Regions from separate parts of the Weissella sp. ESL1177 genome, predicted to be linked through region 3. Evidence: predicted binding sites of a transcription regulator. Region 3 holds the regulator's gene; each other region holds the start of a gene.
The links. Region 3 encodes Rex, which represses fermentation and respiration genes when NADH is low (regulators of the CRP and FNR family bind a similar motif). Its sites were predicted from a motif close to TTGTGAANTANTTCACAA; they were not measured.
Positions count from the first base shown of each region.

Region 1 (4,470 bases), 260 kb from region 3:
CCAATACACGTTGCAAAGACACGACGTCGATTAAATCGATCAACTAGTTTTGGAAAAATAGAAACTGAAACTAAACTAATAACAATGTTGACTCCTTGAAAAATTGAAAATAAGGTTGACTTTCCCATAATAAAGGTAAAGTAATACAAAACAAGTGAATTTTCAATGTTAATACCAATGGCATAAATACCATAAGTTAGCGCAATCCACATCAACTGATCATTATGTGCTAATGTTGCAAATATTTGTTTAAAACCAACTGTATCGGCAACATTTTTCCGTAAATCAGATTGCACTTCTTTAGTTCCTAATCCGACAATCCATGAAGTCGCAATCCCAACAAGCGCGACAATTAGACCGAATGCAAACCAGCCACGAGAATCACCAGTACCATTTACTCGATTGACCGAGAAAAATAGTACGAGGGGCATGACAACCACCCCAACAAGGCCACCGCCCAAAGTTGATCCAATACGGGCAAATGAAGAAGTACGTTCTCGTTCTTTTGAATTAAAAGATAATGCTGGAATCATTGACCAAAAAGCAACATCCTTAAAGGCATAAAAAATATCCATTGTAATATACAGAATTGCAAAAATAACTAAATATAAATAAGGATGGGTTTGATTGATTCCTCCCAAATCCGTAAATAGTAACATCAACATAATAGAGGTTACTGTACCACCAATGACGACCCAAGGCTTAAACTGACCAAAACGTGTTTTCGTTCGATCGATCCAATTACCAATAAATGGGTCAATCACTAATTCAATAACGCGTAGAATAGTTATAATAGCTGTGATATACATAATCATACGGTTATTTTGTGCTTTATCACCCGTATTGAACAAATGTGTCGTTACAAACATAATAAAGTAGGTCGACAACGCGCCATAGAAGACATCGTTACCAAAAGCACCAAAGGCATAGGACACTCTAGAAACTATTTTTTGTAAAGCTGTTTGCTGTGACTGATTGTTTATTTCTTCCATAATGTTTCCCCTATCATTATTTAAGTTGATTATTTTGAGATGTAGCATTAGTAAGTTTGTTTACTTGTTTACCAGCCTACAAATAGAATTGTAATCGCTTTCTTTAAATTAATCAACTATTTATTTTACTTGTTTACTTACAATATGAAAAAAAGCGCTATGTCGTTCATAGCGCCAAATATGATTGATATATTTTATATACTTTCACGTCTGATAATCTTAGAATTCATTGTTAGTTGAATAGCTGACTGTCGTTCACCAATTAATTTTTCACGGACTAAATTAATCGCTTCCTTGCCCATCTCTTTTGCTGCTGGACGTACTGTCGTTAAAGATGGAAATAAATATTTTGCCATTTCAATATCATCAAAGCTAACAACAGCAATATCAGTTGGTATTTTATAGCCTGCTTCTTGAATCGCTCGATAGACACCCATCGCCTGTAAATCATTACTAGCAAATATGGCAGTTGTTGTTGTTTGCTCGTCTAAAATCTTTTTCATCACTTGCATTGCTGCATCAGAAGTCCAATCAGTAATATATGTATTAATATTTTCCCCTAATTTATGAAGAATCATCCAGTCTAAATAGGATTGGTGACGTACATCTAGTAAACTAGATTTTTCAACACCAACTTCTCCAATAAGATTCTTTTCACCCCCAATAAAAGTAATGTTACGGTGACCATTGGCATAAAGCAAATTTAGCAGTTGATTCGTTTGACGATCAAAATCATTTCGAACAACATCAAAATTATCAAAATTTCGACTATCATCGATAATAATAATATTTTGATTATATTTATATATTTTTAACAATAAATCTTCTGTTAATAACCCAATAACGATGACAGCACCATATATTGATAAATTTTCCCATTCAATCGTTTCTAATGCTGGTAACCTAATCTCATCCGCAATTTTCATACCCCATAGTAATGCCTGCTCATTAACACCGGCCATAATTTGTTGGAAATAAGGATCCCCCAGTTCTTGGTTTGTTGTTAATGCAGTCACAATTGCCAAATGTAATTTATCCACCTGATTCCTATTAGCAACATTTGATAATTTATAATTCAGTTGATTAGCTATTTGCCAAACACGGTCTCTGGTAACATTTGATACTGAAAAAGTTGCATCTTGATTCAATATTCTAGAGACAGTTGCCTTAGATACACCTGCTAATTTTGCAATATCTTGAATATTCGCCATATATTCCTCCACTACACACCGTCGTCATTAGTTAATATCATACCATTTTAAAATTGACATAGATAATTTTTGCTAAATTGTCTTATTTTGTGATTTTTTTCACTTTACGCCGTTGTGTCTTTTTGTTATGATTTAATTGTTTCGAGGGATACCTATTATTTTGGAGGAAAGTATGATGAAAGCTGCCGTTGTTAGAGATAGCTGTGATGGCTACGTTGATATTAAAGATGTTACCTTACGTGAGTTAAAATACGGTGAAGCACTTATAAAAATGGAATATTGTGGTTTATGTCACACAGATTTACATGTTGCCGCGGGGGATTTTGGTAAAGTTCCTGGTCGCATTATCGGTCATGAAGGTGTTGGTAAAGTCATTAAAATTGCTGATGGTGTCACTAACTTAACCATTGGTGATCGCGTTTCAATTGCTTGGTTCTATCGTGGCTGTGGTCACTGTGAATATTGCACAACTGGCCGTGAAACATTATGTCGAAATGTACAAAATTCTGGTTTCAATGTTGATGGTGCGATGGCCGAAGAATGCATCGTCCCTGCTGATTATGCCGTTAAAGTACCCGATGGTCTTGATCCGATTGAAGCAACTTCATTAACTTGTGCCGGTGTAACAGTTTATAAGGGCTTAAAAACTGGCGATGTTAAACCTGGCCAATGGGTTGAAGTTGTTGGTACTGGTGGTTTAGGCAACTTAGCTGTGCAATACGCACATCGTGTTTTTGGTGCCCATGTGGCTGCGGTGGATATTGATGATGACAAATTAGCTGCCACAAAATCACTTGGCGCTGATTTAACAATCAATTCTCGTTCTGAAGACGCATCACAAATTTTACAAGAAAAAGTTGGTGGTGTTCACAGTGCCCTCATTACTGCAGTTAGCCCGGCATCGTTTACAACAGCAGTTAATGCGCTTCGTCCCGATGGTACTTTAGTTGCCATTGCACTCCCTAAAGGTGAGATGGGATTAAATATTTCGAAAACTGTACTAGATGGTATCAAAGTGGCCGGTTCATTAGTCGGCACACGACAAGATTTGACTGAAGCTTTCCAATTTGGTGCTGAACATCAGGTTAAACCAATTGTTCATACACGTAAACTATCGGAAATTAACAATATTATTGACGAAATGAAAAACAATCAAATTGTTGGTCGTATGGTCGTTGACTTTACCCACTAAATTTTTCTCGTCTGTTTTTAATGAATTGGATCATCAATGAACGATTAACATGGTTCAATTGATGATCCTTAACTATTTTCTCAAAGATTTTAAATCATGATGTTTTTTAATATAATCGCCTGTTTACAAATCATTAAATTGTGGTAAGTTAATTTTAATTAAAAAATAGAGGTAACTTACAATCATGAGGATCAATATTTTACAACATACGCCTAATGAAGGTCCCGGTACTATTCTAGACTGGGCCAATGAACATCATCATAGTGTTTATATTTACCATCCTTATCAGTTTCATCTGCTGCCTACTGCCAATGAAACTGATTTACTTGTCATTTTAGGTGGTCCAATGAGCCCAAACGATGATCTGCCTTGGATTCATCAAGAACGAGCACTGATCAAACAATTAATTCAAGCGAATAAACCAATCTTTGGTGCTTGTTTTGGTGCCCAGCAAATCACAATGTCTCTTGGGTACAGTGTTCATAAATCACCTGTTAAAGAAGTTGGTTGGGCACCAATTTATGTCCAAACTGATGCCATTCCCAATATACCTCAAAAATTAGTCGTTTTGCATTGGCACGAAGAGATGTTTGACATACCAACAGATGCTAAGCTGCTATTTAGTAGCGACCATCTAGCAAATCAAGGATTTATTTTCAATCAAAACGTTGTTGGTTTACAATGTCACTTGGAACCTAAGCAATTAAATATTCGCGAAATGGTTGTTAACGATGCGGCGTATATTTCTAATTCCGTCTTAAACCAAACAGCAACTGACATTTTAAATCACGCAATCCCTATTGAAAATAAACAAGCAATGTTTGCTATATTAGACGATATCACAACTAAATAATGTTACTAACATTTGTAAAAAAAGACAGTTTAACTATCACAACAGTGACATGAAGTGCCCCATAATCGTTAGATTTTTATATCTAACAATTATGGGGTACTTCAATATTCGTTAAACTGTCTTTTTTATGATGAAGTTGAGCATAACGTTAATTTACTCTGATAATTGCCAAATGACTACTATATCAACGATATGATCAATAGATCTAATCTTACTATCTTC
Region 1 covers NZ_CM176591.1:18,289-22,758, reverse strand. The annotation lists gene AC3B5D_RS00080 (sugar MFS transporter) at 1-992, opposite strand, end outside; gene AC3B5D_RS00075 (LacI family DNA-binding transcriptional regulator) at 1,187-2,203, opposite strand; gene adhP (alcohol dehydrogenase AdhP) at 2,379-3,395, shown strand; gene AC3B5D_RS00065 (type 1 glutamine amidotransferase) at 3,580-4,248, shown strand; gene AC3B5D_RS00060 (magnesium transporter CorA family protein) at 4,463-4,470, opposite strand, start outside.
Region 1: the regulator Rex is predicted to act here: its motif matches at 2,291-2,308, upstream of adhP (alcohol dehydrogenase AdhP).

Region 2 (4,470 bases), 640 kb from region 3:
GTTGGTTGCACAATTTGGAAAGTACTTGATTAAACTGTTTATTAGTTGAGATCAAAAAATCACTAGATAAACTAATTTCATCTAAGCTAACTGAAAGACGGTCACACAAAGATAGCAACAAACGTGCATTCGGCATATACTTGCCATTCTCTATAGCTGATAACATTGACTGTGCGCAAATACCTCGTGCAACAGCGTCCTGTGAAAGATGCTGTTGTTTACGAATTTTTTTTAATGAACTTCCCAATTGATTTTTCATTGTTCGATTCCTCCAACACAGTCTGTACTTAAAATACATTATACAAGCAGTCACTAAAAAAGACTCAGCTATTTTATAACCAAATCTTCTCATCTAAATATTATTAATTCTTTTTTTCTCTATTTTTAACATAGCTATCGACAGTCATGATCGCATTAGCAACATCTTCCGCAGTTACTTCAAACGGCATTTGATGAATTGTCTCTGTTGGAATCGTTGCTTGCTGACCAACTTTTAAGAAATCATCATATGTTGCATTCTCTAAGTGTAAATCAGCCAAAGTTGTTGGCAAACCTAATGATTGATTAAAATCGATATATTTATTTAATACTTCCGTTGGAACATTATCTAACACTAGTTCACAAAGATATCCATAGGCAACTTTTTCACCATGCATCATTTTTTCACTCTCACCAGACAAAACGGTAAAACCATTATAAATGGCGTGGGCAGCAGCCAACCCTGAACTTTCAAAGCCAATACCACTTAGTAACGTATTTGCTTCAACGATTGTTTCTAGCGCTGCTGTCACAACATGAGCTTTTGTCGCAGCAACAGCTTCATGGGCGTGCGCAAACAAATTATCCTCACATGTTTGTGCAATCGCCAAAGATGCCAGTGTTGGTGATTGTCCTAACATTGAATTATTATACCCTCTTGCAACATCTTGTGCCTCAATATTCGTAGCCATCGCATCACCAATACCAGCAATTAAATTCCGTACTGGTGCATTAGCAACAACCTTTGTATCAACTAAAACGATATCTGGATTCTTATCATAAAAAGCATAATTAGTGAATTGTCCTTCAGGTGTATAGAGTACCGACAATGCTGAACAAGGTGCATCTGTTGAAGCTACTGTTGGTAAAATAGCAACAGGAATTTGCAATGTATCAGCAATATTTTTTGCCGTATCTAATGTCTTACCACCACCTAAACCAATAATAAAATCATTTGCATTTTTCTCACCAATGGCAACGACTCGATCAATTTCCTCCTCTGACGCTTCACCACCAAAGGTCACATGCGTTACCATAAAATCAGATGATAAGGTATGACTTAATTTTTCACCCACAATTCCCCAAACAATCTCATCACACAATAATATTGGTTTTTGTCCAAAGTTTTCAAGGTATTCCTTGGGATGATCCAATACCCCACTTCCTTGAACATAGTGTGCTGGACTTGAAAATGCTTTAATCATATTTATTATCCCCCATATGAAAAATTTACGGTTCTTATTTTGTGATTTATTTCACTAAATAAAGTCTAACAAATCTGAAGGTATATGACCAGCAACTTGCTCAAAATTTTTCAAAACGTGCAATTTACCCGTATGACGCTGGTAAATAAGTTATCATTTATTGATGCTTACCAATCTATATTGCATACGCCATCATTATCAACCATATTTTTTACAAAATATAACAAAACGAGAATGAAATAAAAGACGTTCTAAAGACGATTGTAACAACAATTAGGTGCTTGTTGTTGGTAAGACGTCATTTTTTTGAAACACGTTTAAGGGTGTCATAACAACTTGTGTTCCAATTTCTCCAAACATCATTGCTATTTAAAGTTTCCCCGTTAAAAATTGTGCCTCACCAAAGCCAAAGCTCCAATTAGCATCCCCGTTGATCGTAAAATTAACCATCAAATCATTTTCAGCCACTAACTTGTGTGCTGCCAATTCATGGGCTAACTCCGCATAAAAATTCTTAATATCAGATTCATTTCGAGGCCGACTAGTCACCGAGACAACCAGCACATTTTGACTCCGTTCAAAACCCAATCCTGTGTCCTGAATATTCATTTCATAGGGCTCATGTTGCGTTACAATTTGATAGCAGTCTCGTTGATCAACCCCAAAATTATTGACTACAGTTATTTGCGTAATTTTCAGAATATTCTCAATATCCTCTTTTGTACGTCCTTTAATTAAATCAAATCTCACAAGTGGCATCACACGAATCTCCCTTCTGTTTACCTATCATTCTACTGAAATTAACTGATTAATACAAAAACATACTTTCATTTAATCATATTTTCAACATGACAAGATTAAATGCAAGAATATATGAAGAAATTTTTAATAAAAATATTGTAACAACAATAAACAATATCGATAAATTAAAATAATTAGAATTTAATTAAAAAGTAATTGACTTTTTATTTTTTTAGGTCGATAATACGTTACTAATGAACCCGTTACACAGATAATTTGTTAGGTTTATTAATTAATTTATAAAGGAGCATCATATGATTTCACAAAGTGGACCACAGCGTTATATTTCAGATAATGAGGCTTACAATTATTTACCAGAATTTATTAATGAATTAAATATTAAGTCATTATTATTTTTACATGGTGAGAAATCTTTAGCGGCTGCACAACCGTACTTACCCGATTGGCCAACTAATGTTAAAGTCATTGACGTGCCTTTTGGCGGTGAATGTTCATATGAAGAAATTGCTCGGATACGAAGCATTGCAGATGAGAATCAAATTGATATGGTCGTTGGTCTTGGTGGTGGTAAAGTTCTTGATACCGCTAAAAGTGTCACAACAGGAACCCATCGTTACCTTGTATTAATACCAACTTTAGCTAGTAATTGCGCACCTTGGTCTGCTATTTCTGTCCACTACAAAGAATCCGGTGAACATATTGATCATCAAATCTATTTAGAAACCGCAAATTTAATGTTATTAAATCCACAGGTTATTCTAAATTCACCAATTGATTATTTTGTGGCTGGTATTGGTGATACCTTAGCAAAATTCTATGAATCTGAACTTATTTTTGAACAATTACCTGAAAACGCATATACAATTGCCCTAATGATTTCACAACAAATGGGCCGTAACTGTAAAGAAATTTTGCTCAAGCATGCTATTGGCGCCGTAAATGATATGCGCGCAGGTCAGTTAACACCAAGATGGCGCCAGGTTGCTGAAACGATTATTGTTATGGCAGGAACTGTTGGCGGTTGGGGTGATGACTATGGTCGTGCCTCTGGTGCTCACGCCATTCATGACGCATTGACTAGCTTTCCAGCAACATCATCACATCTACATGGTGCCAAAGTTGCTTATGGTATTCTCGTCCTATTGGCGATTGAACATCACACTGACGATTTGAAAAAGCTATTACCCTTCTATATCAAGCTTGGTTTACCAATTAGCCTAGCGGATCTTGATTTAAAAGATATTAGTGACCAAGATATTGAATATCTTGCGCAAACTGCAGCGGCTCCAAGTACGCAAATGCATTTCGTTCCTACGAAAACGCCAATTACCACGGATACGATCAAAGAGTCTATTTTAGCAGTGGAAGATATTACAACGGCCGTTACGAAATAGACATAATAACAAAAATAAGAACTTGTTATCTACTGATGTCCTGATGTCAATCAATTAGATTTCAAGTTCTTTTTTAAATAAAAAAATGTTATAAATATTTGTAACATACACGGATATTATACTAAAATAACGACAGTATAAAATTCACTCATTTCATGTTATTTAATCATTTAGTGCCTGATATGATATCTGTTCTTTTGATTTTGAAATCGTTTTCTAATATAATAGTACTGTTTAAAAGACACAGGCGAAAGGAAAAAACAATGTGTTTAACCGTTAATTTATACTACACTGGGACAAATGGTGCTGCAAAAAAATTCGTTCAAGAAATGATTGACCAGGGAATTGTTGCAAAAATTCGTGCTGAAAGAGGTAACTTGAAATATCATTATTTTATACCCTGGGATGATCCTGAAACAGTCATGTTAATTGATAGTTGGGAAAATCAAGATGCACTCGATAAGCACCACGCATCAGAAATGATGACAGATTTAGCACAATTGCGAGAGAAATACGATTTACATATGACCGTCGAACGTTATCGAAAAGATACATCTGACTCATCACACGATGATAAGTTCATACGTCACTAATAAAAGAAGCTGGGATAAAAGTCTTATTAACAATAAAATATCCATACTATACGAAGTGACGCCTGTAGTTCAACAGGTGCTTATCATATAATTACGATAAGTAGTCAATTTCATCATGTATAATTTGAATATTCAGATTTGTTTTTACTTTTATCCTAGCTTCTTTTGTTAATCTCACGCAATTATTTCACAAAACTCAACAATCACACCATCTGGTCCTTGAACGTTAAAAAATTTAATGCCTTTATCCCAAAATGG
Region 2 covers NZ_CM176591.1:911,523-915,992, forward strand. The annotation lists gene AC3B5D_RS04335 (helix-turn-helix transcriptional regulator) at 1-259, opposite strand, end outside; gene AC3B5D_RS04340 (glycerol dehydrogenase) at 363-1,460, opposite strand; gene AC3B5D_RS04345 (tautomerase family protein) at 1,833-2,222, opposite strand; gene AC3B5D_RS04350 (iron-containing alcohol dehydrogenase family protein) at 2,519-3,619, shown strand; gene AC3B5D_RS04355 (putative quinol monooxygenase) at 3,883-4,212, shown strand; gene AC3B5D_RS04360 (VOC family protein) at 4,387-4,470, opposite strand, start outside.
Region 2: the regulator Rex is predicted to act here: its motif matches at 1,503-1,520, upstream of AC3B5D_RS04340 (glycerol dehydrogenase).

Region 3 (4,470 bases):
CGTTGAGAAATCTGCTTTTTCAAATCCAACTGAATACACAACTATCATGACATTACTTCAAGAACATACGAATGTCCGCCTGTTCGAAGCGGCTCGACATATTCAACAACCCAATTTTAAAATCGTTGAAGCGCAAGTGGCTAAAATGTCTAAAATTGCAGGTGCAACATTTGTTTATGAAAAATATTCATCACGTTTCGATGATTATTTAGCAGGCCATGAACCCAATGTATTGAGCCGTCAATTCAGTGCTGGGGCACTAACTGATTTAGGCGTTTATCCAATTTATGCAGCAATTAAATTATTCGGTAAGCCGCAAAAAAGTCATTACTTTGCAACAACACTTCGGAATGGGGCAGATGGGCGTGGAATTGCTATTCTACGTTATGCAGATTTTGATGTCACGATTGAATTTGGTAAGGGTTCAAATAGCTATTTGCAATCTGAAATTCTAGGTCGGCGTGACACGTTGGTTATTGGTAATATTGCTGAAGTAGTGGATGTCACTTATCACGATGCTGAGGGTGGTCAACAAAAACTAAGTAAAACACCTTTAGAAAATCCAATGGTTGCTGAAGCTGTCAAATTTGCTGACATGTTAAAACATCCTACAGAAACTGAAACAGAGTATCAAGCATTATTGACACTGAGTCAAACAGTCAATCAAGTACTATTTGATTTGCGTCAAGATGCGGGAATTGTCTTCCCAGCAGATGAAAAATAAGTAACAGACGAAGGAGAAAACATGGACTCTCGTTTTGAAGAGCGATTAACAACGATTGGGTTTCAGTCACTAACGCCCATTCAAGAAGCAGTCGCAGAACCATTGGCAGCAGGTGTGTCAATTGATGCGCTTGCACCAACAGGAACCGGGAAAACATTAGCTTTCATTTGGCCATTGTTACCAAAATTAGTACCAGATGATGGTGAACAGTTATTAATTTTAGCGCCATCACAAGAATTAGCAATGCAGACAACACGTGTTGCTCGTGAGTGGGCTAATGTGTTATCACTAAAAGTATTGTCGTTGACAGGTGGGGCAAACATCAAGCATCAAGTTGACCGGTTAAAAAAGCACCCTGAAATTTTGGTTGGTACACCTGGTCGTGTGAATGAGTTGATGAATAGTGGCAAGCTGAAACTAAAACGATTACGAACATTAATTTTAGATGAAGCTGATGAATTATTGCGTGATGATACAGCAAATCAAATTGATCATATTTGGGACATTATCAATGATAAAGACATCCAAGTGGCACTATTTGGTGCTACTGAAGTTGATACAACCATTGCTAACGGTTTATTTGATAGAGAGTTTATACGAATTGATCAGCGTCATGTTATGATGCCAACAACGATTAAACATGAATTTTGGCCAACCGCACATGATCAACGTCAAAAACGGTTACGTCAGTTAGCTGCCCAAAAGAACTTTCAAGCGATAGTATTTTTTAATACGACAAAGCAACTTAAAATTACGGCTAGCTTTTTAGCACATGAACATGTTGCCATGGCAACTTTGGTGAGAGGTGACTCAAGTACGACGCGTGCGAGATCATTAATGCATTTTAAAAAAGGTGTTGCCAAATTTCTGTTGACGACAGATGTTGGTGCGAGAGGATTGGATATTCCTGATTTAACAGCAGTAATCAATTTTGATTTACCACGTGATGGTGAAACTTATACGCACCGTGCAGGGCGAACTGGTCGTATGGGTAAGTCAGGATTAGTGATTTCTTTTGGTAATGATCATGACTTGCGTGATTTAAAAAAGATGGTAGCAGTTGATATTCAAACGGTTTCTGGTAGCCAGGTATCTCGCAAGCAAGCCGTGAGGTCAGCAACTACGGCAATAACTCATCATGATCGACCTATTAAACAGGTAACTGGGACAACAACTAAAAGACAGGGTAAACATGAAGGGAAAAAAGTCATTGTATCGCGTGAAGAACGGTTTGCAAAAGAAAAACGAGCGCAAAGAAAGCATCGTAAAAACAAAGGTAAGCCAAAGCATTAATCATGGGCATTATGAAATTTTAAAATAGGTTTAGGGACTATTGATCTAGTTAGTCAGATTAGCTAGATTAATGGTCCTTTTTGAGCGAGGCGTGCTGAAAGATGCTGTGTTTGTTAATGATGGTATTTAGAAAACGTTTACAAAAAATAGTTATTTTGTGAATGTTCGATTGTTAGTTAGTTCACATAAATGATTAAATATGTTATGATAATAACTAATATGAGTTTCACAATCTTTGGAAATGTTTGTGAAAATAGTTAATTTTAAAAAAAGAGGTCGAACTAATGGTTGAACATGATATTCCTAGAGCAACGGCAAAGCGATTGCCAATTTACTATCGTTATTTGAAATTGCTGTTAGACTCTGGGACTGTCCGCGTTTCATCAAACGAATTATCCGAAGCTGTGAAATTTGATGCCGCAACGATTCGACGTGATTTTTCTTATTTCGGCGCACTTGGTAAGCGTGGTTATGGCTACGATGTTGAGGCATTAATGAATTTTTTTGGTGAAATTCTTAATCAAGATACATTAGCTTCAGTCGCATTGGTAGGAGTCGGAAATCTAGGACAAGCTTTATTGAACTTCAATTTTCATCAAAGTTCTAATGCACGAATTGCAGCAGCTTTTGATGTTAATCCAGAAATTGTTAATACGATCCAGTCGGGTATTCCTGTCTATAGTTTGGATGATTTAGAAAAGCAAATCATTGATCAACGAATTGATGTCGCAATTGTGACAGTACCGGCCAATGTAGCACAAGATGTTGCCAAGCGTCTAGCATTCGCAGGCATTCGTGGTATTTTAAACTTTACACCATTACGCTTGGATGTGCCAAAGTCTGTCCGTGTACAAAACGTTGACTTAACAAATGAGCTGCAAACGCTTTTGTATTTTATCAACAATTTTGGAGAAAAATAAGACAACGATCATTAACCAATATAATATAAAAAAGCGCATCAGGAACCAATTTTGGTAACTGATGTGCTTTTTTGGAATGACTAGTCGTTGACATAAATAAAGTCAGCGGCATGTTGTGTTACTTGAATTGTTTGATCACCCGAAACTAAAACAAGGGGACCATCAAATGGCAAACGCTCTTTAATTGTCCAAGTTGTATTTAATCCTAGGTGTAGTGTTTCAGTATATTGTAATAGTTCTAAGTCTTCAGTAAAGCTGTTGATAGTGACAGTTTCATTATCTTTTGCTTCACGTAATGAACGTAATGATTTTGGTGAATAATGATGGTCGATATCAGGAATGCTGAGACCTTGGGGACTTAATTTTGGGAAACCTAAGTACTTATCTAGGGCGTTAATAAATTGATCATTAGCATCGTGATCAAGGTGATCAGCGTTTGAGTGGGCTTCTGAAATTGATAAGCCTAATTTTGTTGCACCAAATGTTTCAATTAAACGGTGGGCACGGATTAAACGGAGGGCTGTTTCACGACCAGGTTTTGTGAGTGTGACACCATAATAAGGCACAACATCAACTTCGCCAGCTTCTTGTAGTTTTGCCAGCATATTAGAAACCGATGAAGGAGTGACGTTTAAATGTTCAGCAATTTGGTTATTAGAAATTTTTGTTGACTCATCGCCACCGCTTAATTCTAAGATTGTTTGTAGATATTGGGTTTTAGAAATAGATTCGGTCATAATGTAAAATTTCCTCGTTTGTTGTGAAATAGTTAATATGATTAATTATACCATGAAATGGCAGATAATGTATTTTATAAAAATGAAACTAATTATACGTTTGATAAAAAAATGATTTTAGGTTATGATAATTATGTAAAATTTAATCAGCAACTGACAACAGTCAGAAACAAGTTTTGGAGGCTCAAAATGCAGGAAATGAAAGTATGCCAAGAGAACAAGTTAGGGGGATGTACCTTAATTCGTCACCTATTACAAAGCTCACGTGATATTTCAGAGCAGACTGTACAACAATTAGCAACAGCACTAGAAGAAACACTGACTTGTCGGCCAGAAGTTTATGTTGGTCAGGTTTATGATAGTTGTGTTTATCGAATTGGTTGTGGTGATATTAACACTGAAACAAAATTATGTTTTTCAACGCCAGATGTTCGTAATAAATTTGCGAGTTCTTTTGAAGTTGCTTGTCGAGAAGTTGGCTTAACTGTGCATCGGAGTTACTAATAATAGGTTAAAAATAGTTCTAATTTCTATAATTAGTCATTTGGATGCAAATTAAGGTCGATCAACTCCCTAGATGGTGGAAGCTGATCGACCTTTTTTGTTTGCATTATAAAATAATTTTTAATTAAATTTTTTGATGTAGTTGATCAATGGTTGTGTTATTCAGCAGTAGATATAATAAAATACTTTGAATTGGTAAAAAAACAAGTTGTTTGATGACACGTACCCAAAGTAGAGAAGTAATCGTTTGTGAATTATGAATGTTACCAATCATGACAACCCATAACGTGTT
Region 3 covers NZ_CM176591.1:274,466-278,935, forward strand. The annotation lists gene AC3B5D_RS01385 (Gfo/Idh/MocA family protein) at 1-724, shown strand, start outside; gene AC3B5D_RS01390 (DEAD/DEAH box helicase) at 746-2,017, shown strand; gene AC3B5D_RS01395 (redox-sensing transcriptional repressor Rex) at 2,302-2,937, shown strand; gene AC3B5D_RS01400 (metal-dependent transcriptional regulator) at 3,018-3,674, opposite strand; gene AC3B5D_RS01405 (hypothetical protein) at 3,864-4,178, shown strand; gene AC3B5D_RS01410 (folate family ECF transporter S component) at 4,303-4,470, opposite strand, start outside.